One region of the Rhizobium pantanalense genome, then DNA from elsewhere that is predicted to be linked to it. Evidence: predicted binding sites of a transcription regulator. Region 1 holds the regulator's gene; each other region holds the start of a gene.
The links. The regulator PhoB, encoded in region 1, activates phosphate uptake and scavenging genes when phosphate is short. The targets are predictions, from matches to a motif close to TGTCATNNANCTGTCAT.
Positions count from the first base shown of each region.

Region 2: the regulator PhoB is predicted to act here: its motif matches at 3,911-3,927, upstream of PH558_RS32100 (acetoacetate decarboxylase).
Region 3: the regulator PhoB is predicted to act here: its motif matches at 1,887-1,903, upstream of PH558_RS05515 (LTA synthase family protein).

Region 1 covers NZ_JAQJCH010000003.1:141,191-146,960, forward strand. Annotated here, with positions in the region: gene PH558_RS10065 (GcrA family cell cycle regulator) at 410-937, shown strand; gene phoB (phosphate regulon transcriptional regulator PhoB) at 1,131-1,814, opposite strand; gene phoU (phosphate signaling complex protein PhoU) at 1,846-2,559, opposite strand; gene pstB (phosphate ABC transporter ATP-binding protein PstB) at 2,611-3,426, opposite strand; gene pstA (phosphate ABC transporter permease PstA) at 3,442-4,776, opposite strand; gene pstC (phosphate ABC transporter permease subunit PstC) at 4,773-5,770, opposite strand, start outside.
Region 2 covers NZ_JAQJCH010000019.1:11,981-17,750, reverse strand. Annotated here, with positions in the region: gene PH558_RS32120 (cystathionine gamma-synthase family protein) at 1-767, opposite strand, end outside; gene PH558_RS32115 (class I SAM-dependent methyltransferase) at 1,099-1,878, shown strand; gene ppk2 (polyphosphate kinase 2) at 1,980-2,894, opposite strand; gene PH558_RS32105 (3-hydroxybutyrate dehydrogenase) at 2,992-3,780, opposite strand; gene PH558_RS32100 (acetoacetate decarboxylase) at 3,986-4,732, shown strand; gene PH558_RS32095 (patatin-like phospholipase family protein) at 4,769-5,770, shown strand, end outside.
Region 3 covers NZ_JAQJCH010000001.1:1,153,960-1,159,729, reverse strand. Annotated here, with positions in the region: gene PH558_RS05525 (TolB family protein) at 1-41, opposite strand, end outside; gene PH558_RS05520 (NAD+ synthase) at 70-1,749, opposite strand; gene PH558_RS05515 (LTA synthase family protein) at 1,939-3,870, shown strand; gene PH558_RS05510 (DUF1003 domain-containing protein) at 4,019-4,555, shown strand; gene PH558_RS05505 (GFA family protein) at 4,559-4,984, opposite strand; gene PH558_RS05500 (class II 3-deoxy-7-phosphoheptulonate synthase) at 5,142-5,770, opposite strand, start outside.

The DNA.
Region 1 (5,770 bases):
TCACAACTTTAAGGACCGATCGCTTCCATTTGATGAAACGGGTCCGAAAAAATCAAAAATGCCGCCTTGCGGCGGCCTGGGCACTATTGATGTTTTGCACCGCGATGTCAACAAAACTGGCGCTTTAGCAGGTGCGAGATAGCGCTTGCGGGCAAAAGAGATAGGTTCAGCCGCGCCTATTGCAGAAATGCCACGCCTGGGCAGCAAGTTGGGGAAAACCTCGAAATCGATTCCTCAAGATTCTCGCGACTCTTGTCACGGAGTCAGCCTCACACTAGGTTAAAAAGCAATTGCTAGACTGCATGCGGCGGAACTAGTCACCACAATTTTAGAGCGTTTCGCGCCTCGTTCCCATGCGAGGCAATGGTGAGGGATTCTGCCATCGGAAACGCGACAGCGGAGACAGGGCATGAATTGGACAGACGAACGCGTCGAGAAGCTGAAAAAGCTATGGTCCGAAGGGTTGAGCGCCAGCCAGATCGCTGCGCAGCTCGGTGGCGTGAGCCGTAATGCCGTCATCGGCAAGGTGCACCGCCTGAACCTTCCTGGCCGAGCGAAGGCGGGCGGCACGGCAACCGCGGCGCGCACGCCGAAGCGCAGCGCAGCAGCACCCCGCACCGCAACCTACGGATCGCGCGTTGCCACCCGTACGGTCGTCGCCCGCCAGCAGGGCGCAACCATGCTGAAGGAAGAGATCGAGGTCGATTCCGTCAATGAAATCCAGTATCGTCCGGCATCGAACGTCGTCGTTCCGATCTCTCGCCGCCTCGGCCTGACGGAACTGACGGAGCGCACCTGCAAGTGGCCGGTCGGCGACCCGCTGAAGGACGACTTCCACTTCTGCGGCAATGACAGCCCGGATTCTTCGCCGTACTGCACCTATCATCAGCGCATGGCATACCAGCCGGTGCATGACCGCCGTCGCAACAACGGCTGAAAGTCACAGCAAGACAATGAGAAACGGGCCCATCGAGGCCCGTTTTTCTATTTCCGCCGCTATTTAAAGCACGTCACGATCTTTCAGATTCGCTTCCCGTGCTTTAGGTTTTCCGTCTGGCGCATGTCGTTCTCGCAAAACCGCTACGCACTTTTGCGCGACATGCTTTAGTGATACCCGAGCGGCAAACCGCTCAGGTTTCCATGGAATAGCCCGCGCCGCGAACGGTGCGGATGACATCCTGCATATTGGAGAAATTGAGCGCCTTGCGCAGGCGGCCGACATGGACGTCGACAGTGCGTTCGTCGACGTAGATATCGTGACCCCATACGCCGTCGAGCAGCTGCGAGCGCGAGAAGACGCGGCCGGGCGAGGACATCAGGAATTCCAGCAGGCGGAATTCCGTCGGCCCCAGCCGTACTTCGCGGCTCTTGCGGTGGACGCGATGGGTTTCTCGGTCCAGCTCGATATCGCCGCAGCGCAGCACCGTGGAGAGAACCTCCGGGCGGGCACGCCGCAGCATCGCCTTGACGCGAGCCATCAGCTCCGGCGTCGAGAACGGCTTGACGACATAATCGTCCGCGCCGGTCGAAAGCCCACGCACGCGCTCGCTTTCCTCGCCGCGGGCCGTCAGCATGATGATCGGCAGTCGCTCCGTCTCCGGCCGCATACGCAGCCGGCGGCAGAGCTCGATGCCCGATACGCCGGGGAGCATCCAGTCGAGGATCAGGAGATCGGGGATGCGCTCCTGGAGACGCAGCTCGGCCTCATCGCCTCTGAGGATCGTGTCGACCTCGAAGCCTTCGGCCTCAAGATTGTAGCGCAGCAGAACGCTGAGCGCTTCCTCGTCTTCTACAACAGCAACTCTCGGAACCATGCGCCTATGGTCTCCTTTCTTCGCTTCCAGATTATTCCGTCACTGCGCCGACGGTATTGGCGGTATCGTCCTTCGGGCGCTCGCCTTCGGGCTGAGCACCTGTCGCCATGTAATAGATCGTCTCGGCGATATTGGTGGCGTGGTCGCCGATGCGCTCGATGTTCTTGGCGCAGAAGAGAAGATGCGTGCAGGTGGTGATGTTGCGCGGATCTTCCATCATGTAGGTCAGCATCTCGCGGAAGAGCGAGGTGTACATGGCGTCGATTTCCTCGTCACGTTCGCGGATCGACACCGCCTTATCGGGCGAGCGGGTCGCGTAGACATCGAGAACTTCCTTGAGCTGGCTCAGCGCCAGTTCGGAGAGATGCTCGATGCCGCGGGCGAGACGGCGGGGGACGCCAGTGCCCTGCACGGCGATGACGCGCTTTGCGGTGTTCTTTCCGAGATCGCCGACGCGCTCCAGGTCAGAAGCGATGCGGATCGATCCCATGATTTCGCGAAGGTCGGCTGCCATCGGCTGGCGGCGGGCGATGGTGACGATCGCCTTGTCACCGACTTCGCGCTCGGCATGGTCGAGAACCACGTCGTCGGAGATGACTTTCTGGGCCAGAGCCGCGTCGCTGTTGACGAGAGCGCGTACGCTGTCGCTAACCATCTGCTCGGCCAGGCCGCCCATTTCAGCAATGCGGCGCGTCAGGAACTTCAGGTCTTCGTCATAGGCTGACAGAATGTGAGTGGAGACCATTTTTCTATCCTCAAAGTGAACTGTGTGAAAGGAGCCGCGCGCCTGCCATCATCAACCAAAACGGCCCATGATGTAATCCTGCGTGCGGAAATCGTCGGGATTGGTGAACATCTTATCGGTGTCGTTCTCCTCGACCAGGTGGCCGAGATGAAACATTGCGGTACGCTGCGAGACGCGGGCTGCCTGCTGCATGGAATGCGTCACGATGACGATGGTGAAATTCTCCCGCAGCTCGTGGATGAGATCCTCGACCTTGGCGGTCGCGATCGGATCGAGCGCCGAGCACGGCTCGTCCATCAGGATGACCTCCGGGCTGACGGCAACGGCGCGCGCGATGCACAGACGCTGCTGCTGACCGCCCGACAAGCTCGTGCCGGCGTCATGGAGGCGATCCTTCACCTCACCCCAGAGACCGGCCTTCTGCAGGCTTGTTTCGACGATATGCTGGAGATCGGCCTTTGAGCGATGCAGGCCATGGATGCGCGGACCGTAGGCGACGTTCTCATAGATGGACTTCGGAAACGGGTTGGGCTTCTGGAAGACCATGCCGACGCGCGCGCGCAATTCCACCACGTCAATGCTGTCGTCGTAGACATCCTGATCGTCGAGCGTGATCTTGCCGGTGACGCGGCAAGTCTCGATCGTATCGTTCATGCGGTTGAGGCAGCGCAGGAAGGTGGACTTGCCGCAGCCTGAAGGGCCGATCAGAGCCGTGACCGTATTGGCGCGGATCTTCAGATTGACGTCGAAGAGCGCCCGCTTGTGGCCGTAATAGACCGAAACATCCTGGCCGATCATCTTGTAGGGGATCGTCGTCATCTTCTTGGCCAAGGCTCTTTCGCTGGCGGCTTCCGTCATCATGTTCATTTCGTGCGCCCTCCCTTACCAGCGCCGCTCGAAGCGGCGGCGCAGCAGGATGGCGCCGATGTTCATCGCGACGAGGAAGAAGAGAAGCACAATGATGGCGCCGGATGTCCTTTCGACGAAGGCCCGCTCGGCTTCGCTCGCCCACATGTAGATCTGCACCGGCAGCGCCGTCGAAGGATCGAGCGGCGATGCCGGATAGTTGGCAACGAAGGCGACCATGCCGATCAGAAGCAATGGCGCGGTCTCGCCAAGCGCATGGGCAAGCCCCAGGATCGTGCCTGTCAGAATGCCGGGCATCGCAAGCGGCAACACATGATGGAAGACCATCTGCATCCGCGAAGCCCCAAGCCCGAGCGCCGCGCTGCGGATCGACGGCGGCACGGCCCGCAGCGCCGAGCGTGTGGCGATAATGATCATCGGCAGCGTCATCAGGCTCAGCACGAGACCGCCGACCAGCGAGGCCGAGCGCGGCAGACCCATCATGTTGATGAAGATCGAGAGGCCCAGCAGGCCGTAGACGATCGAGGGGACGGCAGCGAGATTGTTGATGTTGACCTCAATCAGATCCGTCAGCCGGTTCTTCTGCGCGAACTCCTCCAGATAGATCGACGCCGCGACTCCGACCGGCAAGGCAAGTACGAGAACGGTCAGCATCAGGTAGAACGAGCCGATCAGCGCGACGCCGAGCCCGGCGGCTTCCGGCCGGCTCGAATTGCCCGATACGAAGAGGCCGCTGTTGAAGGCCTTGTAAAGCGCGCCGCTTTCGCTGAGTTTCTTCATCCACGCGACCTGACGGTCGGACACCTTTCGATCCTTCTCGTCGACCTTCAGATCGATCTGGCCTTTGTTGGCGGAATCGATATTGGCGCTGGCGAGGAAGGTGACGTTCTGCGTCGTTCCGATGATCGAGGGATTGACGACGACCCTGTCCCGCAGCGCGATCCTGGCGCCGTCCGACACCATCGCCGTCGCCTCGCGAACGAGCGCACGGTTGCCCGGATCGATGCCAAGCGCCTTCACCAGTGCATCGCGGACCAGAACCGGGTAGTTGGCCGATATCAGCACCTTCGGATCGCTCGTGCGCTTACCCGCCGGGTCGATCACCTTCTCGGAGAATTCGATCGGTAGGGTAATCGAGGTCTGAACGAAGGCGGTATAGCCTGTACGGACCACGGTCGAGACCAGGATCATAAGGAAGACGAGACCGAAGATGACGGCGGTCATCCCATAGGCGCGGAAGCGGCGTTCGGCAGCATAACGCCGCTTGATGCCGATATCGCGGTGCACGGATGCACCCGGCGTCAGCCCGCGCGGCATGTTGAGCTGAGAGGAGGATACGACGTCGCTCATTCGTATTGCTCCCTGTATCGACGGACGATGTAGAGCGCATAGACGTTGAGGCACAGCGTCAGGCAGAACAGGGTGATCCCGAGAGCGAAGGCGACGAGCGTCTGCGGCGAGGTGAACTCCAGATCGCCGGTCAGCTGATTGACGATCTTCACGGTGACCGTCGTCATCGGCTCGAAGGGATCGAGCTGCATGCGCGCGGCAACGCCTGCGGCCAGCACCACGATCATAGTTTCGCCGATCGCCCGCGACGCGGTCATCAGCAGCGCGCCGACGATGCCGGGAAGAGCAGCCGGCAGGAGCACGCGCTTGACCGTTTCCGACCGCGTGGCGCCAAGCCCGAGCGAACCGTCGCGCAGCGAACGCGGCACCGCCATGATGATATCGTCCGACAGCGACGAAACGTAAGGGATGAGCATCACGCCCATGACAAAGCCGGCGGTCAAAACGCTCTGCGCCTCGATGAAGCTTCTGTAGTTTCCGGTCATCAGCCCGTCGATCTCGGCGGAGATATCGCGCAGGAAGGGGCCGACTGTGACAAGGGCGAAGAAGCCGTAGACGATCGTGGGAATGCCGGCCAAAACCTCCAGCATCGGCTTGGCGATGGAGCGGACGCGAGCCGAGGCATATTCGGCCATGTAGATCGCCGCGAACAGGCCAATGGGCACGGCGAAGAGCATGGCCACGAGCCCGATATAAATCGTGCCCGCCAGCAATGGGATCAGGCCGAAGGTGCCTGAGGTCTGAGCGCCGGCGCCGGTGAAGCGCGGGTCCCAGACGGTTCCGAAGAAGAACTCGCTCGCTGGCACCATGCCGAAGAAGCGTGCGGCTTCCGAAAGCATGGAAACGACGATGCCGACCGTCGTCAGCACTGCGATAGAGGAAGCGACGATCAGTGCGCCGAGAATGACCTGTTCCACACGATTGCGGGCGCGAAAGCGCGGGGCAATGGCGCGCAGACCGTAGACCGCGCAGAGCAGCGACAGGATGATCGCTG
Region 2 (5,770 bases), on a different contig from region 1:
CCGAGGGCGGCGCCCGCGATCAGATCGGAATGGCCGCCGACATATTTGGTCAGCGAGTAGAGGGAAATATCCGCGCCATGTTCGATCGGCCGCTGGAAGACAGGGCCGAGCAGGGTATTGTCGCAGGCGATGATCGGCGTGTGTCCCTGCTTCCTGCCGATCGCATCGGCAATGCGGCGGATCATGGCGATATCGACGAGGCTGTTCGTGGGGTTGGCAGGCGTTTCCACGAGAATGACCGAGACACGACCTTTGGCCATGGCCTCCTCGGTAGCTGCTGTCACCGAGTTTTCGTTGACGCCATCGGCGAAGCCGACGGCGGTTACTCCGAGATTGAGGAATGTCTTGGCGACCAACGTTTCCGTGCCGCCATAAAGCGGCTGCGAATGCAGTATCGCATCGCCCGGGCGTGTAAAGGTGAGAAGGGCGGTCGCGATGGCCGACATGCCGGAGGAAAACAGGGCGCCGCTTTCTGCCTTTTCATAAACGGCAAGGCGATCCTCGACGATTTCGCTGTTCGGGTGGTTGAAGCGTGAATAGACGAGACCCACCCCCGTGCCCGCCGGCGGCTCGGTGCGGCCGGAGATGTAATTGAAGAAATCGCGCCCGTCCTCTGCCGATTTGAAGACGAAGGTCGAGGTCAGGAAAACAGGCGGCTTAACCGCGCCCTCGGATAGCTCCGGATCGTAGCCGTAATTCAGCATCTGTGTTTCGGGATGGAGGGGGTGGTTGCCGATATGCGTTTTGGACGGATGCGGCGCAGTCATGACGGTCTCCTCGGCCGATGATGTGAATTTTAGACTCACATTATACATCACTTAGGATGCCGGCTCGCAATTCGTCATCATCTGCGATGCGGTTCGGTACTGGCCCAATATAGGTCGGACTATCCAACTAGCGCATGACTATCCGGAATACGACAGAAAGGTCGCTATATCCGTGAGTGGCGCTCGCCGTGACGCCCTACCACCCCAATTTTCGAGAGCTTCCGGCTTCGCTGTCGCGGTCATGCAGAAATGGGGCGTTTCTTGATCGACCGGTTCTAACCGATGAGCAGGCGGAGGCGAAATGCATGAAGAAAACCAATGAGGTTTACATTTGAAATCGGGCGTTCGAAAATTTGTGTTTCGCGATCTTCAGAAAATCGATGGTTACATCGACCCACCGGATGCGCTTGTCTTCCTGTCTTTGATCGAAAAGCAAAGACAGGAGAAACTTTACGGCGGTCTCGCCGAAATCGGGGTCTATTACGGGCGGTCCTATTTTTTGTTGCGCAAGATCAGTGCACCTGACGACAATGTGCTTGCGATCGACCTTTTCGACATAGAAGCGGATGGTGCGCAATATCAACGCTTCCTTGACAACGGAAGATCACTGGGCATTCCCGTTGATGAGGACCTTGTCATAACAGGCGATAGCACCGGGCTCGATCCGCAGGCCATCATCGATAGGGTTGGGCAGGTTCGTTTTTTCAGTATCGATGGAGGACATTTGCTTCGCCACATCGTTGCCGACAGCCGGTTGGCGAAGAGCGTACTGGCCGATCACGGCATCATCGCCTTCGACGATACGTTCAATCCCGCCTGGCCGGAGGTCACGGTGGGCGTTTCGGATTTTCTGCGCAGAAACAGCGATACCTTTGCCGCCTTCTGCATGACGAAGTATAAGACCTATGTCTGCCGACGCGACTTTCATGAGCTCTATCGAGCCGCGCTTGACCAGGCACGGCATCTTCTGCCGTTCGAGCACGCGGAGATGGATTTTCTCGGCTCGAAAGTCCTCAGGCTGCACAATCCCATCAACCGGAGGGTTGCCTATGAGCTTCTACAGCGGCTGGGCTTGGGAGCGATATCCGAATGGGCCTATCGCTCAGCCTGACCTTGAGCCGGCCCGGCTTGCCGGTTGGCGGAATTAGCGCGATTTCGTTTTTCAAGTAATTCGAGGGGCCCGCCGGAGGCGGACCCCTCATCGGTCCCTGATCAGTAGATTTCGGGCACATACATCTCCGGCGGGACCGGCGTACGGTGATAGTCTGCATTGCGCATACGTTCCGGCAGCACGATTTCCGGCTTCGGTACGCTTTCGTAGGGGATCTGGCCCAGAAGATGGGCGATGCAGTTGAGGCGCGCCTTCTTCTTGTCGACGGCATGGACGACCCACCACGGCGCTTCCGGAATATGGGTGCGCTCCAGCATCTCTTCCTTGGCCTTGGTGTACTCTTCCCAGTGCACGCGGCTTTGCAGGTCCATCGGTGAAAGCTTCCACTGCTTCAGCGGGTCCTGGATGCGCATGTTGAAGCGGAATTCCTGTTCCTCATCGGTGATCGAGAACCAGTATTTCAGGAGAATGATGCCGGAGCGAACCAGCATGCGCTCGAAATCCGGTACGGAGCGGAAGAACTCTTCCAGCTCCTCAGGCGAGCAGAAGCCCATGACGCGTTCGACACCGGCGCGGTTATACCAGCTGCGATCGAACAGCACCATTTCGCCTGCCGTCGGCAGGTGTGCGGCATAGCGCTGGAAATACCACTGGTGCCGCTCGCGTTCGGTCGGAGCGGGGAGTGCGACCACGCGGCAGACGCGCGGGTTGAGGCGCTGGGTGACACGCTTGATGGCGCCGCCCTTGCCGGCGGAATCGCGGCCCTCGAACAGCACGACGACCTTGAGTTTCTTGTATTGCACCCAATCCTGCAGGCGCACGAGCTCATGCTGGAGGCGGAAAAGCTCGCGGAAATAGACCCGCCGGTCAAGCGTCGCCTCGCTCTCGCTGATGAGGCCCTCGGCGACCAGCTCGTCGAGCCGATCCTCTTCGAGCTGCATCTCCAGCTCTTCGTCGAAGCTGTCGACGATCTCATCCTTGATGCGGCTGAACGGGTCCTGGTTCTCTTCGGTCATTGTGTGCCTCCTGCGCTATTTTCATCTTGTCTCCGCAATCCTGGGGCTGCAGAGAGCCGGCACCCGGCTCAAGCATGTGCCGGCCGTGGCTTCGGTATTATTCGGCAGTCCAGCCGCCGTCGACGGAAAGCGTCGTGCCGGTAATCTGCTTGGCGGCATCGCCGCAGAGAAAGACAGCAATGGCAGCCACTTCGTCGACGGTCACGAATTCCTTCGTCGGCTGGGCGGCCAAAAGCACGTCATGCTTGACCTGCTCTTCCGTCATGTTGCGTGCCTTCATGGTCTCGGGGATCTGCTTCTCGACGAGCGGCGTCCAGACATAGCCGGGCGCGATGGAGTTGACGGTCACGCCGTTCTGAGCGGCTTCCAGTGCGATCGTTTTGGTGAGACCGGTAATGCCGTGCTTGGCCGAAACATATGCAGACTTGAAAGGCGAGGCGACGAGGGCATGCGCCGAGGACGTATTGATGATGCGGCCCCATTTGCGCGCCTTCATGCCGGGGATGGCGGCCTTGATGGCGTAGAAGGCGGCAAGCAGGTTGATGCGGATGATCGCTTCCCACTTGTCGTCGGGAAATTCCTCGATCGGAGCGACGAACTGGATGCCGGCGTTGTTGACGAGAATATCGAGGCTACCGAAGGCTTCCTCGGCTTCACGCACCATGGCAGTGACTTCTTCGCCATTCATCATATTGGCGGCGGAGTAGCGGCACTTCACGCCGAAATCGGCTTCGATGCCAGCGCGTTCCTTTTCGATCGCATCGGCATCGCCAAGGCCGTTGATCGTCACGTTCGCGCCCTCGGCGGCAAAGGCACGGGCGATCGCAAGCCCGATGCCGCTCGTCGAACCGGTGACCAGCGCATTCTTCGAAGTCAACGAACCCATGATGCAACTCCTGCAATGTCTATGACATGGTTGAGTAAATGGAAAAGGCTGAGATGAGCGCACACTGCCAGCCTCGTATGTCGCTTTGATAACAGTGCGGTTTCGCCTCTCGCCGCAACCCTTCGACAGCTGACACTTCACTGTCATGCAACCATGCAAGTTTTCGCTCCGGTACCGGCGATTTCCTCCAACGACGGAATATACGATGAAGGTCGAAGACATTCTCAAGCATGCCTATGCGATGCCGCTGACCAACCCCTCCTATCCTCCCGGGCCCTATCGGTTCTTCGATCGCGAATACATCATCATCACCTACCGGACCTCGCGCGAAGCGCTTGAGGCGGTCGTGCCCGCGCCGCTCGAAATCGACGAGCCGCTGGTGAAATACGAATTCATCCGCATGCCGGATTCCACTGGCTTCGGCGATTATACCGAGACCGGGCAGGTCATCCCGGTTACCTATCGCGGGCAGAAGGGCGGCTATGTTCACTCCATGTATCTCGATGACGATGCGCCGATCACCGGTGGCCGCGAGATCTGGGGCTTTCCGAAGAAGCTCGCCAGCCCGAAGATCGTCAACGAGGGCGAGGTCATCGTCGGCACGCTGCATTACGGCAGCGTTCTCTGTGCTACGGGGACGATGGGTTACAAGCACAAGCCGATCGACCAGGGACCGCTTCTATCCGCTCTCTCGGAACCTAACTTCCTGATCAAGATCGTGCCGCATGTCGATGCCACCCCGCGCATCTGCGAGCTTGTGCGCTATTACTTGACCGATATCACCATCAAGGAAGCCTGGACTTCGCCGGCTGCCCTCGATCTTCGGCCGCATGTCATGGCCGACGTCGCACGGCTGCCTGTGCTGGAAGTGGTTTCCGCGGTTCATTTCACCGCCGATCTGACGCTCGGCCTCGGCGAAGTCGTTCACGACTATCTGGCAGAGCGCAGATAACCAAACCTCATTGCTATTTCATGCTGGAGACGGACCGTGCTTGAACGAAACACCAAGGCCGCAGCCCCGACCATCCCGGAAATTGCCACGCAATATGATCGCGTCGCCCTGGTTTTCCAAGGGGGCGGGGCGCTCGGCGCCTATCAGGCCGGCGTCTATCAGGCGCTTGCCGAAGCGGGTTGCGAGCCGACCTGGCTTTCGGGTGTGTCGATCGGCGCGGTCAATGCCGCGATCATCGCCGGCAACGAGCCCAGCCGGCGCCTGCAGCGTTTGGAGCAGTTCTGGCAGATCATTTCCGGCCGCAAGATCTGGGCCTATACGCCCGAAGGTGATTTCTTCCGCGATATCCGTAATCGCACCAGTTCCTGGATGACGATGACCATGGGCCAGCCCGGCTTCTTCAAGCCGCGCTTTCCCAATCCCTGGTTCGAACTGCCGGGCGCAGAGGGCGCCACTAGCTTCTATGACTCGGCAGAGCTCAAGAAGACTCTGGAGATGCTCATCGATTTCGACGTGCTGAATGACGGCAAGAAGCGTTTCAGTGTCGGCGCGGTGAATGTGCGCACCGGCAACTTTGTCTATTTCGACACCGACAACATTCGCATCGGCCCTGAGCACATCATGGCGAGCGGCGCCCTGCCACCCGCCTTGCCGTCCATCCGCATCGAGGGCGAATATTACTGGGACGGCGGCATCGTCTCCAACACGCCGCTGCAATATCTGCTCGATCAGGAAGAAGACCGCAGTTCGCTGGTCTTCCAGGTGGATCTCTTCAGCGCCCGCGGCGTCCTGCCGCGCAGCATGCCGGATGTCCTGTCGCGTCACAAGGACATCATGTATTCGAGCCGCACGCGGCAGAACACCGACAACTTCAAGCGAATTCACGGGCTGAAGATGAAGCTCCTGGGTGCGTTGAAGCGTGTTCCGAAGGATCAGCTGACACCGGAAGAAGAAGAGCTGATTGCGGATTATTCCGATGCCGGCGTCGTCAACATCGTGCATCTGATCTATCAGCACAAGAATTACGAAGGTCACGCC
Region 3 (5,770 bases), on a different contig from region 1:
TCACCCGTGCGAATGTTATAGATCTCGACCGAGCTGCGCATTCGTCCTCTTCCTTTGTCGGAGGCGCGATCAGCGATCGCGGAACCGATTGGTGATCGGATAGCGACGGTCGCGACCGAAATTCTTCTTGGTGATCTTCACGCCCGGCGCCGACTGGCGGCGCTTGTATTCTGCGAGATAGAGCAGATGCTCGATGCGATGTACGGTCGCAACATCATGGCCGCGCGCCACGATTTCCTCGACCGACATTTCCTTCTCCACCAGGCATTCGAGGATATCGTCGAGCACCGGATAGGGCGGCAGTGAATCCTGGTCTGTCTGGTTCGGCCTCAATTCCGCCGAAGGCGCCTTGTCGATGATGTTATGGGGGATCACCTCGCCTGAAGGACCGAGCGCGCCCGGCGGCACATGCAGGTTGCGCCAACGCGACAGCGCATAGACCTGCATCTTGTAGAGATCCTTGATGGGGTTGAAGCCGCCGTTCATGTCTCCATAGAGCGTGGCATAGCCAACCGACATTTCCGACTTGTTGCCCGTCGTCACCACCATCGAGCCGAACTTGTTGGAGATCGCCATCAGGATAGTGCCGCGGGCGCGACTCTGAAGGTTTTCCTCGGTAATGCCGCTCTCGGTGCCTTCGAAGAGATCGGATAGAGCCGAAGTGAAGCCCGTTACAGGATCCTCGATCGGCACGATATCGTAACGGCAGCCAAGCGCCTTGGCGCAATCGGCCGCATCCTTCAACGAATCCTGCGACGTATAGCGATAGGGCAACATGACAGTGCGCACGCGCTCTTCGCCGAGCGCGTCGACCGCGATCGCCGCGCAGATCGCCGAGTCGATACCGCCGGAGAGGCCAAGCACGACCGACTTGAAGCCGTTCTTGTTGACATAGTCGCGGAAGCCCAGCAGGCAGGCGCGATAATCCGCCTCTTCGCCCTCCGGGATATGGGCCATCGGGCCTTCGGCGCAGTGCCAGCCATCGCCGTTCTTCTTCCAGGTCGTCACTGCAAGCGCGGTCTCGAACTGGCTCATCTGGAAGGCCAGTGTCTTGTCGGCGTTGAAACCGAAGCTGGCGCCATCGAAAACCAGTTCATCCTGGCCGCCGAGTTGCGCGGCATAGATCATCGGCAGGCCCGTCTCGATGACCTGTTTCAGCACGACCTGATGGCGCACGTCGACCTTGCCGCGATAGTAAGGCGAACCATTCGGCGAGAGAAGGATTTCCGCACCGCTCTCAGCAAGCGTCTCGCAGACACCGAGCTCGCCCCAGATGTCCTCGCAGATGGGGATACCCAGCCGCACGCCGCGGAAATTGACCGGACCGGGCATAGCGCCCTGGTCGAATACGCGCTTCTCGTCGAACTCGCCGTAGTTCGGTAGGTCTACCTTGTCACGAACCGCAATCACCTTGCCGCCATCGAGCACGGCAATCGAATTGTAGCGGCCCGTCTCGTCCTGCCGGGGAAAGCCGATGATCACGCCGGGGCCGCCATCGGTCGTATCGGCGGCGAGAGCTTCCACCGCTTTCCAGCAGGCGCGGATGAAGGCCGGCTTCAGCACGAGATCTTCCGGCGGATAGCCGGAAATGAACAATTCCGTCAGCAGGACGATCTGCGCGCCTTCGCGCGCGGCTTCGGCGCGGGCGTCACGCGCCTTGGCGAGATTGCCGGAGACGTCGCCGACCGTCGGATTGAGCTGCGCGACGGCGATGCGGATGGTGTTGGTAATCTGGCTTTGCTCTGTCATGCCATACATTTAGCGATGCCATCTTTCTTCCGCAACCGCCTTCCTTCCCGCACACGCATCAAAGATCGCACCACGCGCATAGGAGGTATTTTTGCCCGGAAAAATACTAAGCCAGCCTTGCGGTTCATGCAGCATTCATGACAGAAGCGTGACACTTATATGAATACTTTGTAGCTTTTGGAGACAGCATTGGTCGCATTGGTCATCGAGTCCGCCTTAGCGGGCAAGCTTGCCCTTTTCCAGAAGATCAGCGCGGCAAGACAAAAGTCTGCCGCTCTGCGCCTGCTTCTGAGCCTCGCGCTGACCCTGCTTTGCTCCCTGTCCATCGTCATGACGATCGAATGGGTCGCACGGGGCGAATTCGCCTCGGCTTGGACCTATCTCCTTTCCCCGTCCCGCCCCGGCCTCGCCACCATCGGCGTTGTCATGCTGGCCATGCTGGCGCTGGATGCCCTGATCGGTCGCGCGCATCTATCCGCTTTGATCGTCGCGCCGCTGCTGCTCATACCGGCCTTCATTTCGAACCAGAAGCAGAATTTTCTCTCCGATCCGCTCTACCCTTCGGACTTCTTGTTCGGGCGGCAGATTATGGAGCTGATGCCGATCATGGTGCGTGATCGCCCTTGGACGGCGATTGCACTGGCAATCGGCATCATCGCCGGCACCGGTGCCATAATCCTGTTCTGGCGCTATATCCGGAGCCACACGGTCGCGCTTTCGCGAAAAGAGCGCTTCGGCCGGCTTTCGGTCTGCCTGCCGCTGGCAGCACTTTTCGCCTCGCAGATGGACCCCACTCAATATTCCCTCCTTCGCGAGAAACTGGGCATCATTCCGATCGTCTGGGATCAGACGGAAAATTACAACCATAACGGCTTCACCCTCGCCTTCGCGCTGAACCTGCCCATGGCGGACGTCAAGTCACCGGCCGGATACGGCCCCGGCGCCATCGACGCCATGCCCGCGAGAAACTACGGCTATCTTTCCGGTCCGCGCCAAAAGCCCGACGTGATCATGCTGATGAGCGAATCCCTTTGGGATCCGACGCGGCTTTCCAACATCACCTTCACACCGGACCCGATGCCGACGATCCGCGCCAGACAATCCGGATATGTCTTTTCGCCGGAATTCGGCGGCATGACCGCCAATGTCGAGTTCGAGGCACTGACGGGCTTTTCCAACGCCTTCCTGCCTTATGGCAGCATTCCCTATCAGCAATATGTCCGCCGCCCGCTGCCGTCGCTTGCCACTTTCTTCCGCGGCGAAGGCTATATGACGCGCGCGCTCCATCCCTTCAGCGGCTGGTTTTGGAACCGTAACGAAGTCTACCGAGCTTTCGGCTTCGAAGAATTTCATACCCAGGAGACTTTGCCGCCCATGGACAAGCGCGGCATGTTCGCCGCCGACGACTCCCTTATGAAGGAAATCATGAGCGAAGGAGACGCCGCCGAGCGTCCCTTCTTCTTCTTCGCGGTCACTCTTCAGGGACATGGACCTTACGAAGCCGACCGCTATGCTGAGAATACCGTCGGTATTGCCGGCAATTTGAACGACGATGACCGTGCAGCGCTCGCTACCTATGCACAGGGCGTCCGCGAAGCCGATGACAGCCTGAAGATGCTGATGGATTGGGCCGAAAAGCGCGACCGCGAAACCATCATCGTCCTCTGGGGCGATCATCTGCCGCCGCTCGCCAACGTCTATCCGAACACCGGCTACATGCCGCAGCAGGTGGCAACCCGCAAGGCGCCGCTCGACGTCATGAAGAAGGAGCACGAAACGCCGCTCGTCGTCTGGTCGAGCAAGAAGGGCGTTCGCAAGGACATCGGTACCATCAGCCCCTCACAACTACCGTATCACTTGCTGAAAACCGCCGGCTACGAACATCCATTCTACACGGGCTTTCTCGGCCGCCTGCAGAAGAAATACAACATCGTCGACCGCTATCAGCTGGCAACCCGCGACAACCAGACCTTCCCCGATTGGGCGCGCAAGGAGCAGGAGCTGGACCCGACCGTGCGCGACTATCGCTATCTGCAGCACGACATGATGTTCGGTCACCAATATGGGCTGGAACGCTTCTTTCCGTCGCATGCGGAGTTGATGGGCCATGAGAATAGCTAGGGCGTCCGTGGGCTACGGTTCACACTGCGGTTTGCGGTGGCCACATACGCTCCATGCGTAATCGAGTTTGAAACCCTTCCCTCGTTGCATTTTTGCCCGTTGGTCGAATAGTTGCATTCAATGCCACTTGGACCTCGGAGCCCTCCCAATGCATAATCTTCCCAACTTCGTTCATCTGCATTTCGATAAGACGGCCGATCAGCTCGGCGATATCGAAAAGCGCGTTCTCAAAAAGGCGCACGAGCGAAAAATCATTTCCACCGATATCAATGCAGCCATCTCGGCGGAATCGTCCAGGGGACAGCGTCTCGCGGACAGCATCGCTCGCATCGGCGGCTCATGGTCCTTCATCATCGCCTTCCTGCTGTTTCTGGTCTTCTGGTGCGTCGTCAACACGATCCTTCTCACCACGAACGCTTTCGACCCCTACCCCTTCATCTTCCTGAACCTCGTCCTCTCCATGCTCGCCGCGATCCAGGCGCCGATCATAATGATGTCCCAGAATCGACAGGCAGAAAGGGACCGTTTCGAAGCCGCCAAGGACTATGAGGTCAATCTCAAGTCCGAGCTGGAAGTGCTATCGCTGCACCAGAAGATCGATATGCAGGTATTGACCGAGCTCGCCGTGGTGCGGGAAGAGCTCGCCAAACTGAGCAAGCTTGTTGCGGAAAAAGGCACTATGTGAAGATCAGTCGGAGGGGCCGGCCGTCAGCAATCCCGGTCGCCCCTGCCGATATCGCGGCAGTCCGTCGTCGATCTCGTAATAGTCGCCCTTGTCGGCACAATAGATATGATAGGCTATCTTGAGGCCGCTCGGTTGATCAAACAGACCGGCCATGATCGATATTTCATCGGCGCTATCGGCGACCCAGAACAGGGCCGAGCCGCAAGTCTTGCAAAAACCGCGGCGCGCGAATGTGCTGGCACGATACCAGGTAATCGCCTCTTCTCCCTCGATGACGAGATTTTCGCGCGCGACGTTGGTTGCGGCGTAATAGAGACCGGTCTGCTTGCGGCATTGCGAACAATGGCAGGCAACAACCTCACGCAGCTTGCCGTGTGTCCTGAAACGTACGCTGCCGCAAAGGCAGGCTCCCGTGTGTTCGTCGCTCATCATTGCTCCCTTTATTTCAAGGCAGCCTTCCCGAGAACCGCATTCGGGTCAATTTCAAAGAAATGAAGCATCTTTCAACCGCGCTGATCGGTCCGGCCAAAAGCAAACGGGCCGGTTTTTCGCCGGCCCGTTCGATAGGTCATGGATGCAGCTTCACTCAGCCATGCGCGCGCATACGCTTCTCGTCGCGGCCGCCCTTCATCCGCTCGGCGAGCAGGAAGGCAAGCTCGAGCGCCTGGTCGGCATTGAGGCGGGGATCGCAATGGGTGTGATAGCGATCCTGCAGGTCCTCGGCACCGACGGCGCGAGCACCGCCCGTGCATTCGGTCACGTCCTTGCCGGTCATCTCGATGTGGATGCCGCCTGGATGCGTGCCTTCGGCACGGTGGATCTGGAAGAAGCTCTCGACTTCCGACAGGATGCGCTCGAACGGACGCGTCTTGTAGTTGTTGAGCGTGATCGTGTTGCCATGCATCGGGTCGCAGGACCAGACGACCTTGCGGCCTTCCTTCTCGACAGCGCGAATGAGGCGCGGCAGGTTGTCGGCAACCTTGTCGTGACCGAAACGGCAGATCAGCGTCAGGCGGCCGGCTTCGTTCTGCGGGTTCAGAATATCGATCAGATTAAGCAGATCGTCCGCCTGCAGCGAAGGACCGCACTTCAGACCGATCGGGTTCTTGATGCCGCGGAAATATTCGACATGGGCGTGATCGGCCTGGCGCGTGCGGTCGCCGATCCAGAGCATGTGGCCCGAGGTGGCGTACCAGTCGCCGGTCGTGGAATCGA